3 regions of the Paenibacillus favisporus genome follow, and region 1 is predicted to be linked to each of the others. Evidence: predicted binding sites of a transcription regulator. Region 1 holds the regulator's gene; each other region holds the start of a gene.
What was found. Region 1 encodes NrdR, which represses ribonucleotide reductase genes. Its sites were predicted from a motif close to AACACNATATATNGTGTT; they were not measured.
Positions count from the first base shown of each region.

Region 2: a site for NrdR is predicted at 5,450-5,467, ahead of ABID47_RS10620 (adenosylcobalamin-dependent ribonucleoside-diphosphate reductase). Genes of this name have one in related genera too.
Region 3: a site for NrdR is predicted at 5,749-5,766, ahead of nrdI (class Ib ribonucleoside-diphosphate reductase assembly flavoprotein NrdI). Genes of this name have one in related genera too.

Region 1 is NZ_JBEPLV010000002.1:226,307-233,746, reverse strand. Features, by position in the region: gene ABID47_RS09125 (carbohydrate ABC transporter permease) at 1-156, opposite strand, end outside; gene ABID47_RS09120 (carbohydrate ABC transporter permease) at 159-1,043, opposite strand; gene ABID47_RS09115 (ABC transporter substrate-binding protein) at 1,150-2,463, opposite strand; tRNA gene ABID47_RS09110 (tRNA-Ala) at 3,317-3,389, opposite strand; gene nrdR (transcriptional regulator NrdR) at 3,624-4,091, opposite strand; gene ABID47_RS09100 (alpha/beta-type small acid-soluble spore protein) at 4,306-4,524, shown strand; gene ABID47_RS09095 (lytic transglycosylase domain-containing protein) at 4,616-5,179, opposite strand; gene coaE (dephospho-CoA kinase) at 5,176-5,772, opposite strand; gene ABID47_RS09085 (manganese efflux pump) at 5,787-6,557, opposite strand; gene mutM (DNA-formamidopyrimidine glycosylase) at 6,699-7,440, opposite strand, start outside.
Region 2 is NZ_JBEPLV010000002.1:541,757-549,196, reverse strand. Features, by position in the region: gene lepB (signal peptidase I) at 1-73, opposite strand, end outside; gene ABID47_RS10630 (hypothetical protein) at 1,145-1,390, shown strand; gene ABID47_RS10625 (hypothetical protein) at 1,861-2,187, opposite strand; gene ABID47_RS10620 (adenosylcobalamin-dependent ribonucleoside-diphosphate reductase) at 2,651-5,263, opposite strand; gene ABID47_RS10615 (DEAD/DEAH box helicase) at 5,716-7,440, shown strand, end outside.
Region 3 is NZ_JBEPLV010000004.1:36,270-43,709, forward strand. Features, by position in the region: gene ABID47_RS18160 (PdaC/SigV domain-containing protein) at 1-376, shown strand, start outside; gene ABID47_RS18165 (MFS transporter) at 543-1,985, opposite strand; gene nrdF (class 1b ribonucleoside-diphosphate reductase subunit beta) at 2,204-3,160, opposite strand; gene nrdE (class 1b ribonucleoside-diphosphate reductase subunit alpha) at 3,239-5,323, opposite strand; gene nrdI (class Ib ribonucleoside-diphosphate reductase assembly flavoprotein NrdI) at 5,310-5,669, opposite strand; gene clpP (ATP-dependent Clp endopeptidase proteolytic subunit ClpP) at 6,083-6,679, opposite strand; tRNA gene ABID47_RS18190 (tRNA-Arg) at 6,889-6,963, opposite strand; gene ABID47_RS18195 (sugar-binding transcriptional regulator) at 7,204-7,440, shown strand, end outside.

The sequences.
Region 1 (7,440 bases):
CCACTCGCTTGGCAGATTCCAAACAGCTCCAAAAATTTCATCGTAGCTTTTAAATGATGAGGACACCATCCAGAACAACGGGTACATCACCAGCACTACCCCTATCAGAAGAGGCAGCAGCACAATGAGTCTGTAAACAGGCAGCTTGCCGGCCATTTTCAGTCCCCCTTCCCTGTTCTGAATGATAATGTCTGTATGAGCGCCAGCACTGCTGTAATGACAAAAATAAGCAGTGAGATGGTCGCGGCATAACCCATGTTGTCTCTGACAAAACCGTTCTGATACATCAGAACTGCAATCGTAATAGAGCTGGTTCCGGGACCTCCACCCTTGGTCAGAATAAAGGGTTCGTTAAATACCATGAACGCCCCTGTTATGGTCAGAAGTGAATTTACAAAAATCATTTCTTTCACCTGAGGCAGCGTGATGCTGAAAAAGACTTTTACTCTGCCTGCCCCGTCGATTTTGGCCGCTTCATAGAGGTCGCGCGGAATTTTCTGAATGGCCACAATGAACAACATCATGCAATAGCCGATACTCTGCCACTGCGATACGGCAATAACGGCATAAATGGCTGTAGCACCGGAACCCAGCCACGGTTTAGCCCAGGCATCAAGTCCCACGGCTTGCAGAAACATATTCAGCAGACCGTCCGTCGGGTTATAGACGAAGGAAAATAGCAAACAGATAACCGTAATAGAAATAATAACGGGAATAAAAAAGATCGTCCGGAATACCGCCGAGACCTTTCTCAGAAACTCTTCCTCCAGGATGGCAGCCAGAACCAGCCCAAATCCTACCTGGCAGATTAAAGAGATCACGGCATATTTCACATTATTGATTAAGGCTTTGCCCACAACAGGGTCGGAGAAAAGCGTTTTATAGTTATCCAAACCGGCGAATGAGCTTTTTCCTGACAGCAGTGAGATATTCTGAAAGCTATAGAAGAAATTCTGGATCAGAGGCATATATACGAAGACTGCAAGCATCAGCACACACGGCAAGACAAACAAATAAGGAGCTATCGTTCTTCTTGTTCTCATCACTTTCCCCCTGTTTTATCCCGGGAACCCAGTTAGACGCATTTCCCTGTATCTTAGAAGAAAAGAGGGGAGCGAAGCCCCTCTTCACAGCTAAAGCACTTCGTTTCTACTTTTTGACGGCTTGAAGCTTCGCCGCTGCAGCTTGAACTTCTTTGAGCACATTTTCAGGCGTCTCAATACCCGCGGCAATGGCTTGGCCTCCACGCATAAAGGCATCAGCTACGCTGGGATCCACCGCATTATCAAGCCAAGGGGTGGTTTCTGCCGCATTCTGGATCACTTTGATCGCTTCCAGGGTTCCCGGCGGGGAATTCTCCTTCGTAGCCGCACCTATTATAGTTGTCATAGAACCTACATCCTGCTGAAACTTCGCTGCATTCTCAGGGGAGACAATGAATTTTACAAATTTCTCGGCAAGCTCTTTATTGGCTGTTTCCTTGCTGATCATGAATCCTTCAGGTGCACCTGTCAGACCTTCGGGATTCCCTTTACCTTCGGAGAACTGCGGAAAGTTAAAGTAATCAAACTCAAGATCGGGTTTATTTTTCAGATAACCTAGCTCGGCAAACTGCAAATAATGGATCGGCACTGCTCCGGCGATGAACATATTTCTCGTAGCTTCATGATTGACGGAAGTCGCGTTTGGTCCCATATATGAGGATAATTTCTGCCAATACTTCAGTACTTGTAGATATCCCGGATCCGTAAACTTGCCTGTACCCACTGCATAGTCAGTTGCCAACACCTCCGGACTCAGCATCCGCTGATTCATTGTGCCCAGGTAGTGCCCTACGGCCCAGGAATCCTGAAGGCCTTCGATAATCGGCGTGTCGTAGCCGGAAGCCTTAAGCTTGTCCAGCAGGGCTATGAACTCGTCCCAGGTCTTTGGTTTTTCCAGACCCAGCTTGTTGAATATTTTCTTATTATAAAAGAAGACCTTTCCATCCATGGTAAAAGGCACACCATATATTTTGTCATCAAAAGTGAAGGATTTCAGCTGATTCTGAACCAGGGTTTTTGTCCAGTCCGGATCGGAGTCGTACATAGAAGTAAGATCTTCAACCCGGCCGGAGGAGACCAGACTTTCGGCAAAGCTGTCCGACCAGGAGGAGAAGACATCCGGAATGTCCCCCGAGGAGACAAGAACCTTGATTTTCTCCTTGTAGTTATCGTTCAGGACGGATTCCATCTCAATTTTGACACCCGGATTCTGTTTTTCGAATTCCTCCTTAATGTAATTGAAATACGAATTTCTAGGTTCATTGGGCCAGCGGTGAAAAAACTTAAGCGTTGTTGTCTTGCCTTTCGAATCCCCATTCCCGTTGGCTGAAGAAGTAGAATTATTGCTGCTACACCCCGTCATTACTACCAATAAACCCGCCAACATTAACAAGCCCAATCTTCGTCCCATCCGATACATTGTAAATACCTCCCATCGATGATTAACTTATGTAGCATAAAATAGATCACGTATTGTTACGTAACAACACTATATCATACCAATATTAAATTTAAAATCTTTTTTTACAAATCATTTGATTAGCTTATTCAATGGGAAAATAAGAACCATTCATATAAATTTTAAAAAACGCCCCTGTTTTTTGAACCATTGGATCAGCTCGGCAGATTCCGCCGCTGTCCCCGGCCGGTCCGTAAGGCCGATCCCCCAAACGACGATATTGCCGTTCTGTTTGGCATAAGCCGGGGAAGAGATTAGGTGTATGGCTTACCCGTCCCTTGACTGCAGACATTCAATGGGGGCATTATCAGGAGGCGTACTCTTGCGGGACACGCTCATGACTTAAGCTCAAAATGCCGATCGGGCTTGACATGTAAGACGGGGGCGTCAGGCAAAGGGGTGTCCTAATCGAGAAACAAGAAAGCGCTGACAACAGTAGCTGTTCCTTCGTAGCGAAGAAGCGGAACACGTAAGGCTGTGAGATTTGAACCGGAATTTTCATAACGAATTACTAATAAATGCGGTAATCTAGACTCATTACGAACAGGAAGGTGCACGGAAGGATTGTAAAACCGGTGGTTTGACTTCAACTTTTATTCGATTCTTTCACCGAATCATGAAAGATGTCCTTGATCCTAACGAAGATGAGGTAACCCTCTTAATAAAAGCATTAAATGACGAACCAAATTAAGGGGAATTAAAGAGGTAATAATAAACATTTGTCCCCCATTCGTCCCCAAATCCAAATTTTATTAAGCCAAACTGAAAATAAAAAAACAAAAAAACCCTTGATTCCCAAGGGTTTTTCTTCTTATGGAGCCTAGGGGGATCGAACCCCTGACCTCATCGCTGCCAGCGATGCGCTCTCCCAGCTGAGCTAAGGCCCCTTAATATTTTCTACTGATTTATTATGTATCAGCGACTCTTATAATTTATCAAAGATTTATGCATGTGTCAATAAAAAAATCCAAAAAGATTTTGGAGCTCACGCAAGTGTTCAGCCTTATGCTCCCATGCCATGGCCACCACCAAAAGCAAAAGAGGCCCTGGAAGGCCCTTTTGCTCTTTAAGATGGTTGCATCCTCAGTAACGGACCGGCAAAGCAGCATGCTTCCTTACGGTCAGTCCTCCACCGTATTTTTGGACAGCAGCCCCTTCAGCTCTTTCATGAACATGTTGATATCTTTAAATTGGCGGTAAACCGACGCAAAGCGGACATAAGCCACCTCGTCCACGGGATACAGCTGCTCCATCACCAGCTCGCCGATCTGGCGGCTCTCCACCTCCGCCACGGCGGTGTTGCGCAGTGATTTCTCCACCTCGGAGACGATCATGTCGAGCTGCTCCACGGATACCGGGCGCTTCTCGCAGGCGCGAATCAGGCCGCGGAGGATTTTATCCCGGCTGAACTCTTCCCGGCTTCCATCCTTCTTGATGACCATCAGCGGCGTTTCCTCCACCATCTCAAACGTGGTAAAGCGCCGGCTGCACTTCTCGCACTCACGCCTGCGGCGGATCGATTTATTTTCGTTAGCGGGCCGTGAGTCCAGCACTTTCGTGCCGGCATAATCACAGTACGGACATTTCATGGTAAACTCCCTTCCTTTGCAAATCACGGTGTATATAGAACAAAATCACGAACATTCACAGGGTCCGAATACCGTGAACCCTTATCCCATCAGGGATTAACTTGCCGTCTCACCGAAATGTATTAAATTTCCAACAAAAACTTTTCAAAAAGAGTAATGAACTTCTGAGCTTCGAGACATAATACATTTACAAACAGCGAGGAGGTGAACAACAATGGCTTCCAACAACAACAGCTCCAACAACCTGGTAGTACCTAAAGCTACCGCAGCCCTGAACCAATTGAAATATGAAGTCGCTCAAGAACTGGGTATCAGCATCCCACAAGACGGATACCAAGGCAACATGACTGCATATGAGAACGGTTCGATCGGGGGACTTATCACTAAACGTTTGGTGACCCTGGCTGAACAACAACTGGCTGGTCAATTCTAATTCGGTTTGATACCCGAAGAAGTGTTGGAGACGCTAACCTAGCTTCTCCAATGCTTCTTTTGTTATGTTTAGCGACAGAACAGTACTCCCTTTAGAACTCGCTGTATATCCGCGTGTACTGATTGTAGTAATAAATGACCCGCTGAACGTAGTGCCGGGTTTCCCCAATGGGAATATTTTTGACCGAGTCGTAGGTCCCGTCCCATACGCCCCTTTTCAGCCAACCATCCACTTTACCAGGCCCCGCGTTGTATGCAGCGATGACGGCAATCCGGTTTCCTTTAAACTGCTCCGACAGCGTTTTGAGATACCAGGTGCCGATTTCGATGCTGGCCTCCGGCTCATGCTTAATATGGTCCAGCGTCACTTCGGGAAGCTTGGCCTTTTCCATCGCCCAATTGGCCGTATCCGGCATTAACTGCATCAGGCCGAGAGCCCCCTTCTTGGACTCCTTGCCCAGCTTGTAATTGGATTCCACCCGGATAATCGAAGCCACCAGGAACGGGTCGACGTCATAACGCTCAGCCTGCTCACGAATATTCTCTTTATAATGAATCGGGTAAAACCACGACATCCAGTTCGTATTAAAAAACAGGATGACGACAAATCCTAAAAACAACAGAAGAAGCACTCTTTTTTTGCGTAAAAACTTCATAGCAGGCCCTTCCGGTTCCAAAATTCATCCACTTGGCGCTCCGTCTCGGAAGGTTGTCCACTGTTGTCGATCACAACGTCGGCCCGCTTCTTCTTCTCTTCGATATCCATTTGGGAACGAATCCGCGCGACCGCTTCGTCCTTCGTCAGCCGGTTCCTCTCCATCAGGCGTTCCACCTGTACCTCAAACGGGGCATAGACCAGCAGAACCTGCTCAAACATCGCTTCCAGACCCGATTCAAACAGGAGCGGGATGTCCACCACCACCAGGCGGTCCGGGTGCTCCCGTTCAAAGGTCTGCATCTGCTCCCGGATCTCCTGACGGATCGCAGGATGCGTAATATCGTTCAGAGCTTTGCGTTCGCCGGGATCGTGAAACACGATATCCCCCAGGCGTCTACGGTCCAGCGTTCCGTCCGGAAGGAGGATGGCTTGTCCAAAATGCTCAACGGCCGCCGCCAAAACCGGATGACCCGGGAGCATGACTTCCCGGGCGATGACGTCGGCGTCAACAAGCAGCGCCCCCCTGCTGACTAAGAGGGCGGATACGGTACTTTTTCCTGTCGCTATTCCTCCGGTTAACCCGATGTTCATATCCTTAACTCACCTCATAACAGCTTCATTATTCCCATTACAATTAATAATATTGCCGGCAGCACCGTAAACCGGCGCATCCACGTTCGGGACGCAAAGCGCAGTCCCGTCTTCATTCCGACGACTAAAAAGGTGCCGCTGAAGAGAGCGATCACGACGGCGGTCAGCAGCGGCGAAAATCCGAGCAATGCCGCGCCTAGACCCGCGCCGAACGCATCCAGGGATAAGGCGATACCAAGCCACATGGCCTCCCATCCGGAGATGCTGCCCGACTTATCCATATCAGCGGAAGACGGCGTCCGCAAAATGCGGATCACGACGCCCAGCTTCCGGATTTCCAGTGAAAACACCGTCTGTTCAGGTGCTTCATGCTGGGCAGGGTCCAGTGTACCTTCTCCGCCGGAGCTTTGCAAGCCATGCCCCCCTATCCCGCTGGTTTGGGCGTCTTTAGCCTGCTTGGCGACATCCGCGTCTTTGGCTTCCAAGACTTCTTTACCTTCCCCGCTCTTCTCCTTTTGGATCCACATCTGTACCAGCGACCATGAGCCCATAATGATCAGGATGACCGCTCCAATGATGGAGGCGATCGAAGGGGATACGAATTGGGCCAGCAGCACGCCCACCTGCATGGACACATAGATGATGACCCCGGAGCATAAAGAAATAATCGCTATCGATAACGGCGAAATCCTCATTTGACGAAGGCCGTATGTAATGCCGACACCAAAACTGTCCAAACTTAATGCTAACGCAAGCAGCAGCAGTGCAAGAACATGACTGAGCACCCCGTTCCCTCCCTGTGACAGAAGCGGTGCCCCGAAAAAGCCTGCTGCATGGATCAGGCATTCGGAAGCCCCGCTTCATAAGATATCTCTACCTCAGTATATGGAGGGTACAAAAAAGGGGTGCACGCCCAGTTCGAATTGTTACGATTTCAAGGTTTGGCAGGACGGGCAGAAATGGGTTCCGCGCCCGCCAACGACCGTTTTCTCCACGGCGGTACCGCAATTTACGCACGGCTGATTCTGCCGGCCGTAAATCTTCAGCTGGTGTTGGAACATGCCCATCTCACCTTGTCCATTGACATAAGACTTGATGGAGGATCCTCCCACCTCAACCGACTCGGCGAGCGTGGCTACAATCGCCTGATGGAGCGCTTCGAGCTGCCCATCCGTCAGCGTATCGGCCGGCTGCTCGGGGTGAATGCCCGCCCGAAACAGCGACTCATCCACATAAATATTCCCGATGCCGACGATATATGCCTGGTTGAGCAGGACAGCCTTGATTTTGGTCTTCTTCCCCTTCAGCGTTTCTTTGAAACGCTCCAGCGTAAACGCCGGATCCAGCGGCTCCAATCCCAGCTTGGAGAGCGGGGGAAGCTGGAATTCCTCTCCGGGCTGGAACAAATGCATCGTTCCGAACTGCCGCACATCCTTGTACCGCAGCTCGGTGCCGTCGGTAAAGTGGAAAATGACATGCGTATGCTTTTCCACCGGATCACTGCTCTGGTATACCCCGTACCTTCCCTCCATCCGCAAATGGGAGACGAGCACGAGCCCGTCCAGCAGGATCCGCAAAAATTTGCCGCGCCGCTCCACACCTTCAATGGTGTGTCCGGCCAGCATCCACGCAAACTGATCTATATCATCGGGGCGCTGAATGATCCGC
Region 2 (7,440 bases), 320 kb from region 1:
CTATGATTGAGTTACTATCAGTGCATCCGGCTAACAATGATAATGTCAATAACGATATTAAAAAAAACTTCAAATAAACTCACACCCCTCCTGATTTATTTACTATCGGTTTCTCGCCTTTGCGATCAGATTCTTGCGCTGCTCGATGACGATGAGCTCAGGTTGCTCTTTTGCATACTGAAATATTTCCTCAAACTTGTCTTCCATGAGTCATCCGTCCCTGTTGTTCATAAAGAGCGCTAGTCGTAGCGGAAGAAAACCGCCTTGGCGGTTCTTCGTTAGCTTAACGAGGATAATTTGTTTTTGTGCTTAAAGTAATACCACCCTGAACTAAAAGCGATCACAAGATGTAACAGATAAGGTGAGTATTCAACATATCTTTCTGGAATTCTTGCCATTAGATCTATGGTTAAAAACCCCCAAGTCAACTGATACATGAAATTTAGGAAAAATATGGGCTTTCGTATACGATGCCAATCTTTTGAATATATCGCGATCCCCAAAAAGATTTGAATAAAGCACCAGATTAAGCTCAATTCTGCCGACTCTATACCCCAAAAAAACTGTAATATCGGTGGGAAATATAATATTCCCATAGCTGTTGTTGCACACCCGATAGCCGGTAAAAAGTTATCTGCTTTTATTTGAATCCCTCCTTAATGTAATTTAGCGCCGTCATCCTTCAGCAAGTCGCTCAATCAACGAATTTTAATCTGCGTTCATCAAAGGTATTTTCATCTGAAGTGCCGAACCCGTAGCCGTCAGCAATAACAGACCGAACTGGAACAAGGAGTGTTAAGATTATTTTCGTTTGCTTACCACTAACACAGTCACAATAGAAAGTAATTCAAATCATTTGCTTAATGAAAGAAGCAGCCTGCTTTGGGGTCGGCTGCCTTCAAACGTCTTTATTGAGCTATTGTTTCCGTTAGTTTAGCCTTTGATAAGTTCAAGTATATCCTCATTCCATATCAAGAGCGCCCTAACACGCACACCGCCAACTTGCAGCAAGCCGATGGCTTTTCCTTATACGTATTTGACAAGTTTGCCTTTAACGCTGCTATAGGACGTCTGTCACTTAGCAGCCACCCGGAGTACTATGTCGATATTGAAAAGCTGCCTGCTAATTACGATTTAGCTCAGCTTGCAGCTGCAGGTAAAAAAGGAGTTGGTTTCGTTCGGCGAAGTATCCGATCATAGCGGAGAACTTGTCGAGCATCCGCTGGGCTTTACCGAGCTCTATCTTCAATCCTCGGGAGGTGAAGGGATTCACGATTATATCGTGTGGAAGTCAGAAGCAGGCGATGCCTTCCTGTTTCGTCTTCGCAATCCCAACGGCGAGGAGGCATCGGATTTTGCCGGTCCCATCCTCGTTTCCGGTTCAAAGTGATGCGAGATAGAAGAACACCTGGATTATTACCCGGTAATCCGACTTAAATAAAAAACGCCTGATCCATTGAGGAACAGGCGAAGGACATGTGTGTTTTGTTACAGCTCATACAAGAGCGATGAGAGGGAATCTATCTAACTTTCTCTCATTTTCTCTATTTTCTTTTTCTTCTATTTCCCTATCATTACATCCACTCTTACGAGCACTTATTAGGTCGGGTATTTTTGTATACGTATACACGTTAAATCCTTATTTTGACTGAATTTATACGCGATATGATATTTACGTATACATATACATAAAGATCAAATTGCTGCTAAGGAAATAAGAATCTCGGCATTAGTAAGGTCGATGACGGTGCACTTATGCCGAGAGTTCGCTCTATTGAGCACCTACGTGGTTTATGTTTATGCTCGCTGTCAATCTTGTCAGCATCGGGAATGATTCCTGGCTCATATAGCTAACAATAATTAATGTTCTTCTCTTTTATACTTTAAAATCCATAGATTGATAGTATATAGCAAAGGTATTAATAGAGAAAATTTGGGAATGCCGTGTCCAAAAAAAGTCAAATAACTTAATAAAGGAATAGTCCATATCTCAGCTATTAGCAGCATACTGAATGATGCCTTTACTACAGCATAAGAGGCAAGCGATGAAGGCAAAAGCAAAAAAAAGATAACAACCAAATATTGAATATCTCCGGGATCTGTGCGAAACCAAAAAATCAAAAATACGGACAGAACCATTCCTAAAATTGATCCAATAATGCCCAGGACACTTCCTTTCGTTCCCACTAGATTCCCCTCCAACTATTGTGTGGTAATGAAATGGTAGACACCGACCAAAATTAATAGACATATTACAACAACGAATCCAATCAGAAAATTCTTTAGCATTGTCCCTCCACCTCAATTACCATTATAATCCATTTTAGGTAATAAGTAATTATAAAAAAAAGCATGTGAGATCCCATTTGGCGATTAGTCTTGTTCATCTAAAATAAAAACGAAGCGTTAAATACCGCTTCGTTTTTTTGTAAACCTTTTTCAATTAATGCGAAAAAATGTAAGAATCTTTTTCAAACTTTATCGAAACAGCTGATCTTAGAACCCACTAGGATTTCACTAAAACCCAGTCGTGGCCCACGTTTAACTAGCCTAAATTCCCAAACTTTATTTTCACTTTTGCAAACCTTTTGAAGGATTACAGCTCACTTCTAACCAACTCTCTATCATCCTACTATCATTACATCCACTCTTACGAGCACTTACTGTACCCGCAGTTGCCGCAAGTCTTGCAGCCCTCGATATTGATCAGCGCCGCAGCCCCGCAGGACGGGCACAGGTCCACCGACGCCTTCGGCGCATCATGGCTGTGCGAGTGTGTGCCGCCATGGTCTGCCGTCTCCGGTGCCAGCGTAGCTGCCACGGGAGCAGGCTCTGGGTGTTCTTCGTCGATGCCGCTCTGCACATGCGCTTCCAGCGCCTTGGCGACCGCGTCGGCGATCGATTCCACGCGGTTGACGCCAAAGCCGATCGCGCCGGACCCGCCGATGCCCTTCAGGTGCTTGATCAGCAGCTCCACTTTGTGTCCATGGTCGCCGTAGCGGAGGAACAGGGAGCAGACGCGGCCCAGCGCTTCCGCCATGGCGAACACATCGGAGCCTGCCTTGCCTACGTTCAGGAAGATCTCACTCGGAATGCCGTCGAGGTCGTTGATCGTAATGTACGCCATGCCGAACGGCGTATTGATCTTATAGGTTGCGCCGCGCAGCACCTGCGGCCGGCGCTTGTACTGCTTATCCACTACGGAGCTCTGGCTGCTTGCCACGGCAGCGGCTACCTGGGCACCCGCCTGCTCTGCGGCAGCCGGTACGGCAGCCTCGGAGGCAGCTGTTTCTGCAGCCGGAGCGGCCTTCGCTTCGCTCTTGTCTTCCTTCTTCTCCGTTTGCAGCACCTGCACGTCGCGGCTGCCGTCACGGTAGATCGTCACGCCCTTGCAGCCAAGGTCGAACGCCAGCTCATACAACCGCTTCGTTTCTTCGACCGTGAAGTCGGCCGGGCAGTTTGCAGTCTTCGAGATGGAACTGTCGACCCAGCGCTGAATAGCAGCCTGGGCGCGGATATGGTCTTCCGCCGTCAGATCCATCGCCGTCACGAAGTAATCCGGCAGTTCTTCGCCCGGATGGGCGTCCAGCCAGTCCTGCGCGATCGGTACAAATTGCTCGTCGAAGCCGAGTCGGCTCTGACGGAAGTATTTAAACGCGAAGTACGGCTCGATGCCTGTTGACGTGCCAACCATCGTTCCCGTGCTGCCGGTCGGCGCTTGGGTAATGACGGTCACGTTGCGCATGCCCTTCTCACGGATGGCTGTGCCGACTTCCGGGAACGCCTCGGTCATATTTTTCATAAATCCGCTCTGCAAATACGGATCCGCATCAAACGCCAGGAACGAGCCTTTCTCTGCCGCAATGTCGGCCGATGCCAGGTATGCTTCGCGGGCGATAAACCCGTACAGCTTGTCGAGGAACTCGAGCGATTCCGGACTGCCGTACCGGATGTTCAGCTTGATCATCAGCTCCGCCAGACCCATCGAACCGAGGCCGATCCGGCGCTCCTTCTTCTGGTTTTTCTCGTTTTCTTCAAAATGGTACGGCGTCGTGTCGATAACGTTATCCAGGAAACGCACGGAGTAGCGCGTCACCGTCGCCAGTTCGTCCCAATCCACATCATGCTTCTCTTCATCGTAGAACTTGGAAAGATTCATCGCAGACAGGTTGCAGACGCCCCATGCCGGAAGCCCCTGCTCGCCGCACGGATTCGTGCAGATGATCGGGTTGAAGTACCAGCTGTTGGACATCTGGTTGTAATATTCCATAAAGACGACGCCCGGCTCGGCCGATTTCCATGCCGATTCGATAATCGTATGCCAGATTTCGCTCGCCTTCACCGTCCGGTACGGAATGACAGCATGGCCGCCCTGCTTCCATTTCTCAAGGTCGCCGTCCCACAGCTCGTCGTAATCCGGATCCGTCGTATCCGGGAATACCAGCTCCCAGTCCAGATCCTCCTTGACCGCCTTCATGAAATCATTGCTGACACAGACGGAAAGGTTGGCGTTCGTCACTTGTCCCATCGTCTGCTTGACCGTAATAAAGTCGAGCACGTCCGGGTGCCAGTCGTTGATCATGAGCATCAGCGCGCCGCGCCGGCTGCCGCCCTGCTCAATCAGGCCGGTCGTGTAGCTGAACAGTCCACCCCAGGATACCGCACCGCTCGAGGATCCGTTCACGCCCTTGACCACGGATCTGCGCGGACGGAGCGAGGACAGATTGATGCCGACCCCGCCGCCCCGCGCCATAATTTCGGTCATCTCGGACAGCGTCGCCATGATACCGCCGCGGCTGTCCTTCGGCGAAGGAATGACGTAACAGTTAAACAGCGTCAGCTCGTCACTGGCACCCGCTCCGGCGGCGATCCGCCCGCCCGGAACGAGCTTCCAGTCTTCCAGAATGTAGCGGAACTTCTCTTTCCACTCGGCCTGCAGCTCCGGCGTCGGTTCCGCCGATGCCATGGCCCCAGCCAACCGCTCCCACATTTCCTCAGGCGTCTTCTCGATGTTCAGCGTCAGCTTCTCGACGTCCGTCTCCACCAGCTCGCCGCGGCGTGTTTTTACCGTCGCCCGTTTCCCCTCGCGCGATACGATCTCGCCGACTTCCTTTGTCGGAAACTTCGGATCATCCTTGGTCAGTACGAGAACGACATCTCCTACTTTAGCGTGATTCGGGTTAGGGTCCTTCCATGCATACCGGTCCAAAAAGATTTTTTCGCTTAACCCCTCAAGCTTCTGTTTGCTTTGAACTTGATTCACTGTTACATTCTCCTCCCATGACTGGTTCTGCCGAACGAATCGGCTCCGGTTCCGATCAGCGGATATTGTCGGTCTGCCGCCTGCGCTAAAAGTGCCGGTTCACTTCCGGGAAAGGCTTGTATGTAGCCGGGTTCCTTCCAATTAATAAACGAAATAACCCCATTTAAAACGCAAATCCGCTCGTCATGTACCATATATTGTGTGCATAGATGATTATACTATACCACATATTGTTACTCCACGCCTTAATCCTGAAATTTAGACCATGAAAGCTCTTCACTCTGGGACAACCTTTGCTTTTCTCCGCCAATCTCACTTTTTTGCTTCAGTTCCTTTGAAAAAAATTGTGAAAATCAGCGGATGCCTTCAACCATACGGAGGTTATGAACTCTCCGGTTTACGTGCATACTACTGTTACGCGAGATTACGAACCTATGAAGGAGGTACAAGGCTTGAAAACTTCTCATCTCGGTAGCGGGGCGCAGGCCGGGGACCTTCCCGTTCCCCTGAATATTGACCGCAGCTGGCTGGATAACCTGGAATCCCGCCTGGATAAAGGCGGCCCCTGGGGTGACTTCCGGCTGTTTCAGCTGGCCGTTCAAGGCGAAGAGGCGCGGCTTGTGACGAGCTTTGACGAGCTGCAGTGTGTGAAGCATTTGCAGGACCTGTCCCCCCTTCCCCATCAGATCGACACGGCGCGGAGGGTGCTGTTTGAGATGTCCGGCAGAGCCATTCTGGCCGATGAGGTCGGACTGGGCAAGACGATCGAAGCGGGACTCATTTTAAAAGAATACATGGTGCGCGGGCTGGTATCCAAAGTGCTGATTCTGGTGCCCGCCTCCCTGGTGCTCCAGTGGGTCCGCGAGCTGAACAGCAAATTCGGCATCCCGGCGGTCGCGCAGAAAAAGGCGTATTCCTGGCATTCCGACGTCGTCGTCGCTTCCATGGATACCGCCAAGCGCGAGCCCCATAAGGACATGCTGATGGAGCAGGAATACGACATGCTCATTATCGACGAGGCGCACAAGCTGAAGAACAAGAAAACGACGAACTATCAATTTATACAGAAGCTTCGGAAAAAGTACTGCCTGCTGCTGACCGCGACGCCGGTTCAAAACGATATGAGCGAGCTCTTTAACCTCATTACGCTGCTGAAGCCCGGCCAGCTCGGGCGGCAGGGGGATTTTGCGGCCAACTTCGTCGTCGGCAAACGGCAGGCGAAGAACGAGGGTCAGCTCCGGGACGAGCTCGCCAAGGTGATGATCCGCAACCGGCGCGGCGAAGGTCCTGTGCAGTTCACCAAGCGGACGGTACGCAACGTCAGCCTGCAGCTCTCTCCTGAGGAGCAGGCGCTGTACGACGGTGTAACATCCTTCGTCAAGAACCAGTACAAAGCGTCCGGGGGCAACCTCAGCAGCATGCTGTCCCTGGTCACGCTGCAGCGCGAGGTGTGCAGCAGCCGGGACGCGGTGTTCCTGACCCTCGTGAACCTGTCCAAGAAGATTCCGGACGACTCCCCGCTCACCGCCGAGGTGTGGGAGCTGGTGAACGCAATCCGGAACATCAAAGCGAACACGAAGGCCGAAAAGACGATCGAGCTGATCAAGGACATGAACGAAAAGGTCATCGTGTTTACCGAATACCGGGCGACACAGGAATACCTGCTTCAGTATTTTCAAAAGCACGGCTTGTCCTGTGTGCCGTACCGCGGCGGAATGAACCGGGGTAAAAAGGACTGGATGATGGACCTGTTCCGCGGCCGGGCCCAGGTCATGATCGCTACCGAAGCCGGCGGCGAGGGCATCAACCTGCAGTTCTGCCACCATATGATCAATTTTGACCTGCCGTGGAACCCGATGCGGGTCGAGCAGCGGATCGGCCGAGTCCACCGGCTCGGGCAGCAGAACGACGTGAAGATTTACAACCTGTCCACCACCGGAACGATCGAGGAGCATATCCTGAACCTGCTGCACGAAAAAATCAACATGTTCGAGACGGTCATCGGCGGCCTGGATGTCATTCTGGAGCGTTTCGAGAAAAAGGAATCGTTCGAGAAAAGCCTGTACAAGCTGTTCCTCGAGTCGGAGTCGGATGAGGAAATCCGCAGCAAGGTCAGCTCGCTCGGGCAGTCGCTTGACCAGATCAAGCGCGAGATCGAATACGAAGATGCGGAAACC
Region 3 (7,440 bases), on a different contig from region 1:
CCGCCAAGGCGTCCTGAGCATCGTGACGGATTCTTATGAATACACAGGTGGAGCTCACGGGATGACGGCCCGCGAAGGGTTTACGTTCTCGCTGAAGGACGGCAAACAGCTGACGCTGGACAGCCTGCTCCACAATTCGGTCGACGCCAAGACCAAGCTGGACAAACTGCTGAAGCAAAAAGCGACCAAAGACGGCTTCACAGACGGCTTCAACGGGCTGAAAAAGGACGCGGACTTCTATGTGAAGGAAAGCGGATTGACGATCTTCTTCCAGCAGTATGAAATCGGGCCGTATGCCGCCGGCTTCCCAACGTATACGTTCAATTTCAGCGACCTGCTGCCGAAGGGGACGGATCCGTTCGAAGCGGCGAAATAATGGAGTCGATGCAGCTGAAATGATGTAAGCTGAGTCAGATGATATAGAAAGATTTATCCCAACGGGGAGCCGGTCAACGGTCCTCAAGGGATGATTTAATGTTGCCAAACCCCCGTTAAACCTATAACGGGGGTTTGGTTGTTTTTGCTGGACGGGCCACAGTCGGTCATATTTTTCGTTTGCGGGGCAAAAACAGGGCGACAAGCGCGCCGAGGAGAATGCCGAGCGCCGCCAGATAAATGGCTGTCCGATTACCCCCAGCCAATGCTTGGCGAAAAGCTTCACCCGTCAGTTGATGCGTACCCGAGTTCGCGATGGCGATCAAGATGGCAAGCCCGATGGCATTGCCGATGTTTAAGGTGGTCGAGGCCATCCCGGACGCGACGCCTTGATCCTCCGGGGCTACGCCGTCTGAAGCTGTGATCCACATGGCGGTCCAGGTGATGCCCTGGCCGATCCCAGAGATAACGAGGCCCGGAACGATCATCAGATAGCTGCTATCCGTGTATGCACCTAATGGAATCAGTATGGTCCCAACAATTCCGATGATCATGCCGATAAGCAGCGTGCTTCGCGCCTCCAAACGGGTCGCCAGCCGTTCGCCGAGCTGGGTGCCTGCAGCGATCGCCAAGGAAGGGATAATGAAGGCAAGCCCGGTTTGCAGAGCACTGTATCCATGCACATTTTGAAATAAGGTTGTCAGGAAGTAAGGTAAGGCACCAAACGTCCCCATGTAGATGAATGTAATGACCATGCTGGAAGCCAAGCTGCGGTTACGGAAAAGATGAATCGACATTAAAGGAGCGGTACTGCGTATTTCGATCAGGGCGAAGATCGACAAGAGGATCAGGGAAAGGGCAGCACATATGATCATTTCCGTGGAGGCCCAGCCCAATTCGGGTCCTTGGACAAGAACATATACCAAGAGAGTGGCGCCTGCGGTTACCGTGGCGGCGCCGGGAACATCGAAATAGCGCTTTTGCTTCCGCCGTTTATCGCGTGGAATAACGAACAGCGCGGCTAGTGCAACGATTCCTGCTAATGGAACATTCACCAAAAAGACCGCTTCCCAGCCGAACGCATTCGTCAATACGCCGCCCAGGATCGAGCCAATCGTCAGGCCGCTGGCTCCGGCCCCGCCCCATACGGCAAGAGCGCGGTTTCGGCGCGGACCTTCCTCAAACAATCGGTTGATCAGCGATAACGTGGCCGGAAACAGGAACGCCGCTCCGATACCCTGGATGGCACGGGCTATAATGATGACGAGCGGGTCCCAAGCCAAGCCTCCCAATAGCGACGAAAGGGCGTAAAGGACCAACGCAAAAATAAACATTCGCTTTTGTCCCAGCATATCGGCAGCACGCCCTCCAAGAAGCAGGAAGCCCCCGCAGAAAACCGTGTAAGCACTGACCACCCATTGCAGGGACTGTTCCGAGAAGCCAAGGCCATGTCCGATCTCAGGCAAAGCGACGAAAACGATATTGATGTCGAGCCCGTAAATCAGCTGTGCTAGAGCAAGCAGTGCCAAACTCCATCCCATGCCCCGCTGCTTGACGGAAGCCATTTCGGATGTAGAGCCGCTTAGCCGAGTTTGTTGATCGGTAGACATTCGTAGTTCACCCCTATAATTCAAATTATTTTGAAATGATTGGATCGGGAACATTATATTTCAAAATAATTTGAAATGTCAACAAGAGAATTGCGCTGCTGTGGATACGACAATCCAGAAAAAATCCCCTCTGAGCAAACGGCAGTGCGCTTCCTGCACTTGCCTGCTCAAAGGGGACTTTGTTATGGAGCGGAGCTCCTTCTGTTTACTTGCCTGAACTATACGTCAAACACGAAGTCGTCGTCGGACAGCGGCTCGATGTTGATCGCGCGGACGTAGCCGTTGCCTTTTTTCGAGAAGAAATCATGCTGCTTGGTGTGGGTGCTGATGCCATTGAAGACGATCGGGTTGATCGGCTCTTCCGGGAAATGCGGCTCGAAGCCGAGATTCATCAGCGCTTTGTTGGCGTTATAGCGGACATAGGTTTTGACTTCCTCCTGCAGTCCGATCGGGCTGTACAGATCATCCGTATATTTCACCTCGTTCTGATACAGCGTCTCAAGCAGCTCGTACAGCTCCCGGCGCAGCTCCTCCTGCTCTTCGAAAGAGAACTCCTGGAACAGCTCCTGGGCCAGCGTGCCGACGTACAGGCCGTGAATGCTCTCGTCGCGGATGATCAGGTCGATGATTTCGCCGCTGCTGGTCATTTTGCCCTGGCCGGCCAGGTAAAGCGGGTAGAAGAAGCCGCTGTAGAACAGATAGCTTTCCAGGAAGACGGAAGCGGCCATCGCCTTGTACAGATCGCGCTTGGTTTGAATGTTCGCGTACCAAGATTCGATGCTCTTCGCTTTGAACTGCAGCTGCTCGTTGTCCTCCACCCAGCGGAAAATGGCGTCGATCTCTTCCGTCGAGGCGAGCGTGGTGAAGATGCTGCTGTACGATTTGGCGTGGATTTGCTCCATCATCGACATGAAGCCGAGCACGGCTTTGCGCTGCAGGCCTTCCACATGCTCCAAAATTTTCGGCATGCCGACGCCGCCCTGCAGCGTATCCAGTAGCGTCAGTCCGCCCAGCACATGCTTGTAGGCGGTGCGCTCCTCGTCGGTCATTTTGATCCAGTCCATTTTATCGTCGGATAAGGGGATTTCGTCGTCGGTCCAAAACTGCATGATGTTCTGCTGCCAGAACATGAGCGTAAAATCGTCGTCGGGCCGGTTCCAGTTTACTGCTTTCATCAGACCATTGCTCCTTTTATAGAAGAAGGCGACAGGGGCTGTTCAAGCCCCCGCCGTCGCCTTGCGTAATATTCGAATTTAGACAGCGCAGCTGGTGCATTCTTCGATGGACAATTTTTTTGTCCGGGTGTAGTACAGCGATTTGAGCCCTTTCTGGGCGGCGTAAATATAGAAACGGGACAATTCCCGGGTCGATACGGTGCTGTTGACGTGCAGCACGGTGGAAATGCCTTGGTCCACATGCTGCTGGATTTCCGCGATCATGTCGATCAGGCGGAACTGGTCGATATTGTAGGCCGATTTATAATACCACTGCGTTTCCGCGCTGAGGAACGGCATCGGGTAATATGTCGTCGAGTTCGCGTAGGTACGCGTTTCGATATGCTCGACGATTGGCATGACGCTGGACGTCGCGTTCTGGATGTACGAGATGCTCTGCGTCGGCGCGATCGCCAGACGGTAGGCATGGTACAGTCCGTGCTTCTGTACAAGCGCCTTGAGCTGCGCCCAGTCCTCAGGGGACGGGATCTCGATGCCTTCAAACAGCTGCTTCACGCGTTCCGATTGCGGCCGGAAGTCCTTTTCGAGGTAGCGGTCAAAATAGGTACCCTTCGCGTACTCGGACTTGTCGAAGTCCCGGAACGTTTCGCCGCGATCGCGCGCGATTTCCATGCTTTGCTCCAGCGAGTAGTAGTTCATCATCATGAAAAAGGTGCTCGCAAACTCGCGCGCTTCCGCGCTCTCGTATGCGATTTTGTTTTTGGCCAGGTAACCGTTCAGGTTCATGGCTCCAAGGCCGACGGAGTGCAGCTCCTTGTTGGCGAGACTCACGCCCGGCGCGTTCTCCACGCGGGAGTGATCGCTGACGACCGTAAGGGCCTCGATGCCGACACGGACCGATTCCTTGATTTTCCCCTGCTCCATCACGTTCACGATGTTCAGCGAGGCCAGGTTGCAGCTGATGTCCCGGCGGATCACATCGTCGACACCGTAGTCGTTAATTTCCGAAGTCTCCTGCAGCTGGAAAATTTCTGTGCACAGGTTGGACATTTTGATCTGGCCGACATCCTTCAGCGCATGCACCTTGTTGGCGTTCGATTTGTTCACGATGTACGGATAACCGGACTCGAGCTGAATCGAAGCGATTTTCGTCAGCATGTCACGGGCGCTCATGACGGTTTTCTTCGTCACCTGGTCATTGGTGAGCAGCTCGTCGTACATTTCGTCCATGTCGAGGTCGTCCAGATGCTTGCCGTAGGCTTTGTATACCGAGTAGGGGCCAAAGACCACAAGCGGCTTGTTCTGGGCGGCGAGCTCGTAAAATTTGTTCGGGACAATCAGCCCGATCGACAGCGTCTTGATGCGCAGCTTCTCATCGGCGTTGATTTTCTTCGAATCGAGGAACTCGATGACATCCCAGCCGAAAATGTTATAGTATCCGGCACCCGAGCCTTTACGCTGGCCCATTTGGTCGGCATAGGAGAACGCGTCCTCCATCAGCTTCAGCACCGGCATGATGCCTTTGGCCGCTCCGGCCACGCCTTTGATCGGTTCGCCGCGCCCACGCAGCTTGGACAAATTGACGGCGACGCCGCCGCCGATTTTGGACAGCTGCATGCAGGTGCCGAGCACGTAGTTGATCGAATTGAGCGAATCGTCCATTTCCAGCAGGAAGCAGGAGACCAGCTCGCCGCGGCGGCTTTTGCCGGCATTGAGGAAGGTCGGGGTCGCTGGCTGCAGCCGCTGCTCGATCATCGCTTCGGCGATACGGAGCGCTTTACCGATATTCCCTTCGCCCAGGTACAGCGCCACGATGGCGACGCGGTCCGGGTACTGCTCCAGGTACTGCTTCTTGTCGTTGGTTCTCATCGCATAGTCCTTGTAGAACTTCGAGATCGCCATGTAGGACTGGAACTGGAAGTCGCTGCTCGCCGTCAGGTTGAACACGGACTCGACTTCGTCGTAGGTGTAATGCTCAAACACGTTTTCATAGTAGTCGTTGCTAATAAGGTAATCCAGCTTCTCGCGCAGGGAGCCGAATTTCATTGTATCGCGCTCCACTTCCTCCATAAAGGCGGCAACCGCCTCCCGGTCTTTTTCCAATTGAAAGTAACCGTCCGATCCGCGCTGCATAATTTCGTTGTTGAGTTCAATATGCTTCAATGCTCCGCACCCTCTCTTTGAAAATCTCCGTATCCCGCATCGTTCCCGAAAGCTCAAACTTGGTGATGACCGGCACATGGTACATCTCCGATATCGTATCCGCGCTCTTGGCGAAACGAGGCCCCCAGTTCCGGTTGCCGCTGGCCGACACGCCGCGAAGCATGCGGTTGTTCTTCGACAGGAAGTTGGACACTTTCTCGGGCACCTGCCCAAAACCTGTTGTATACGTTACGAGCACGTAAGGCTCATTCACCTGCTCCTGCTCTTCGATCGGAATGGCTCTCATGTTCAGCTTGTTGATAAAGCGTCTGACATTGCCGGTCTTGGAATCATAGACGATTAGCATGATCCTTCACTCCTGAATAATGTTCTCTGCCGTGGTAATGGGCGCAAAAAAAACGTCTATTGACGTCATTGTAGATAACCACACCACATATCGTGGTCGTTATTCTTGTGATCACAGAATGGTTCATGAAATCCCTTCATCCTAGAACTACACCGATAGACTGGGATAGAGGGAAATTATGTTATATATACTATGCCGCTGACAATCAATATGTAGATGGTTTAAAGCGGGTATTAAGAATAATACATCAATATATTGATGTGGTCAAGCCTGTGAGAATCATGTTCATGGGCGGCTTGCAGCCTGCTTGACGCCTTGAAAAATCAAAAAAACAGGGAGCCCCCCCGGCGATCCGTAAGCGGATCGATTCGGGGAGATTCCCTGTTTTTCTTCGGTTCCAAAGCCGCAAATATTTACACGCCTTGGATTGGAGTGCTTTCCAGAACTTTATCGATCAGTCCGTATTCCTGCGCTTCAGCTGCGCTCATGAAGTAGTCACGGTCGGTGTCTTTCTCGATGCGCTCCAGCGGCTGTCCGGTACGTTCGGACAGAATGCGGTTCAAGGTGTCGCGCATTTTCAGAATGCGGCGGGCGCGGATTTCGATATCCGTAGCCTGGCCTTGCGCACCCCCGAGCGGCTGGTGGATCATGATCTCACTGTTCGGCAGGCCGAAGCGTTTGCCCTTGGCGCCGGCGTTCAGCAGGAACGCGCCCATGGAAGCGGCCAAGCCTACGCAGATTGTAGATACGTCCGGTTTGATGAACTGCATTGTATCGAAAATCGCCATACCGGCCGTAATGGATCCGCCGGGGCTGTTAATGTACAAATGGATGTCTTTCTCCGGATCTTCGGCTGCGAGGAACAGCAGCTGGGCGATGATAGAATTGGCGACCACGTCATTGACTTCGGTGCCCAGGAAAATGATGCGGTCTTTCAGCAAACGGGAATAGATGTCGTAAGCCCGTTCACCGCGGTTGCTTTGTTCGACGACCATAGGAATATAACTCACGTGGAAAACCTCCCTTAATTGGCTCAAAATAGGTCATTCTATACATACTGTTACCGTATTAACCACATGATAAACAATTTCAAACAAAAAGTCAAAGAAAGTCAAACTCAAGGTAAAAAAAATAGCCATCTGATTGGCTGTGGTACGTTTGGTTAAAAACATAACGTAGAACGGTTGCCGTTCTGCGTTCTCTTCTATATGAAGAAAAATGGCGCGCCCGCGAGGAATTGAACCTCGATCTCAGGCTTCGGAGGCCTACGTCATATCCATTGGACCACGGGCGCAAAATTCAATAGCAAGAGTTATTATATGATAGCTTGCCTCAAAATGCAAGGGTTAAGTTATTAAATTTTTTGAATCAGGAAAATGCTGTATAGGAGGAAAGGCTGATGTGAATTATAGTCAGTGGACTACTTGCAACCAGCGCCATTATTGAGTAGAATAGTGGTGGGACTTAAAACGTTGACCCGGGACATTTTAGGGCCAGGGGAGAGAGGGAAGCGAAGTTGCAGGAGTGGAAAGAAATGCGGGATATATTAGAGATACAAAAGCAGCTTCTGCCTGATCTCGTGGACGTTCTCAAGACCAGATATACCATTCTTCATCAGATCATGCTGTCGGAGCTGATCGGCCGGAGAACGCTCGCTGCATCCCTGCATATGACCGAGCGGGTGCTGCGGGCCGAGACGGATCTTCTCAAGTCCCAGGGCCTGATTGAGATCGAGAGCTCTGGGATGAGGGTCAGTGAGGCGGGAAGCAAG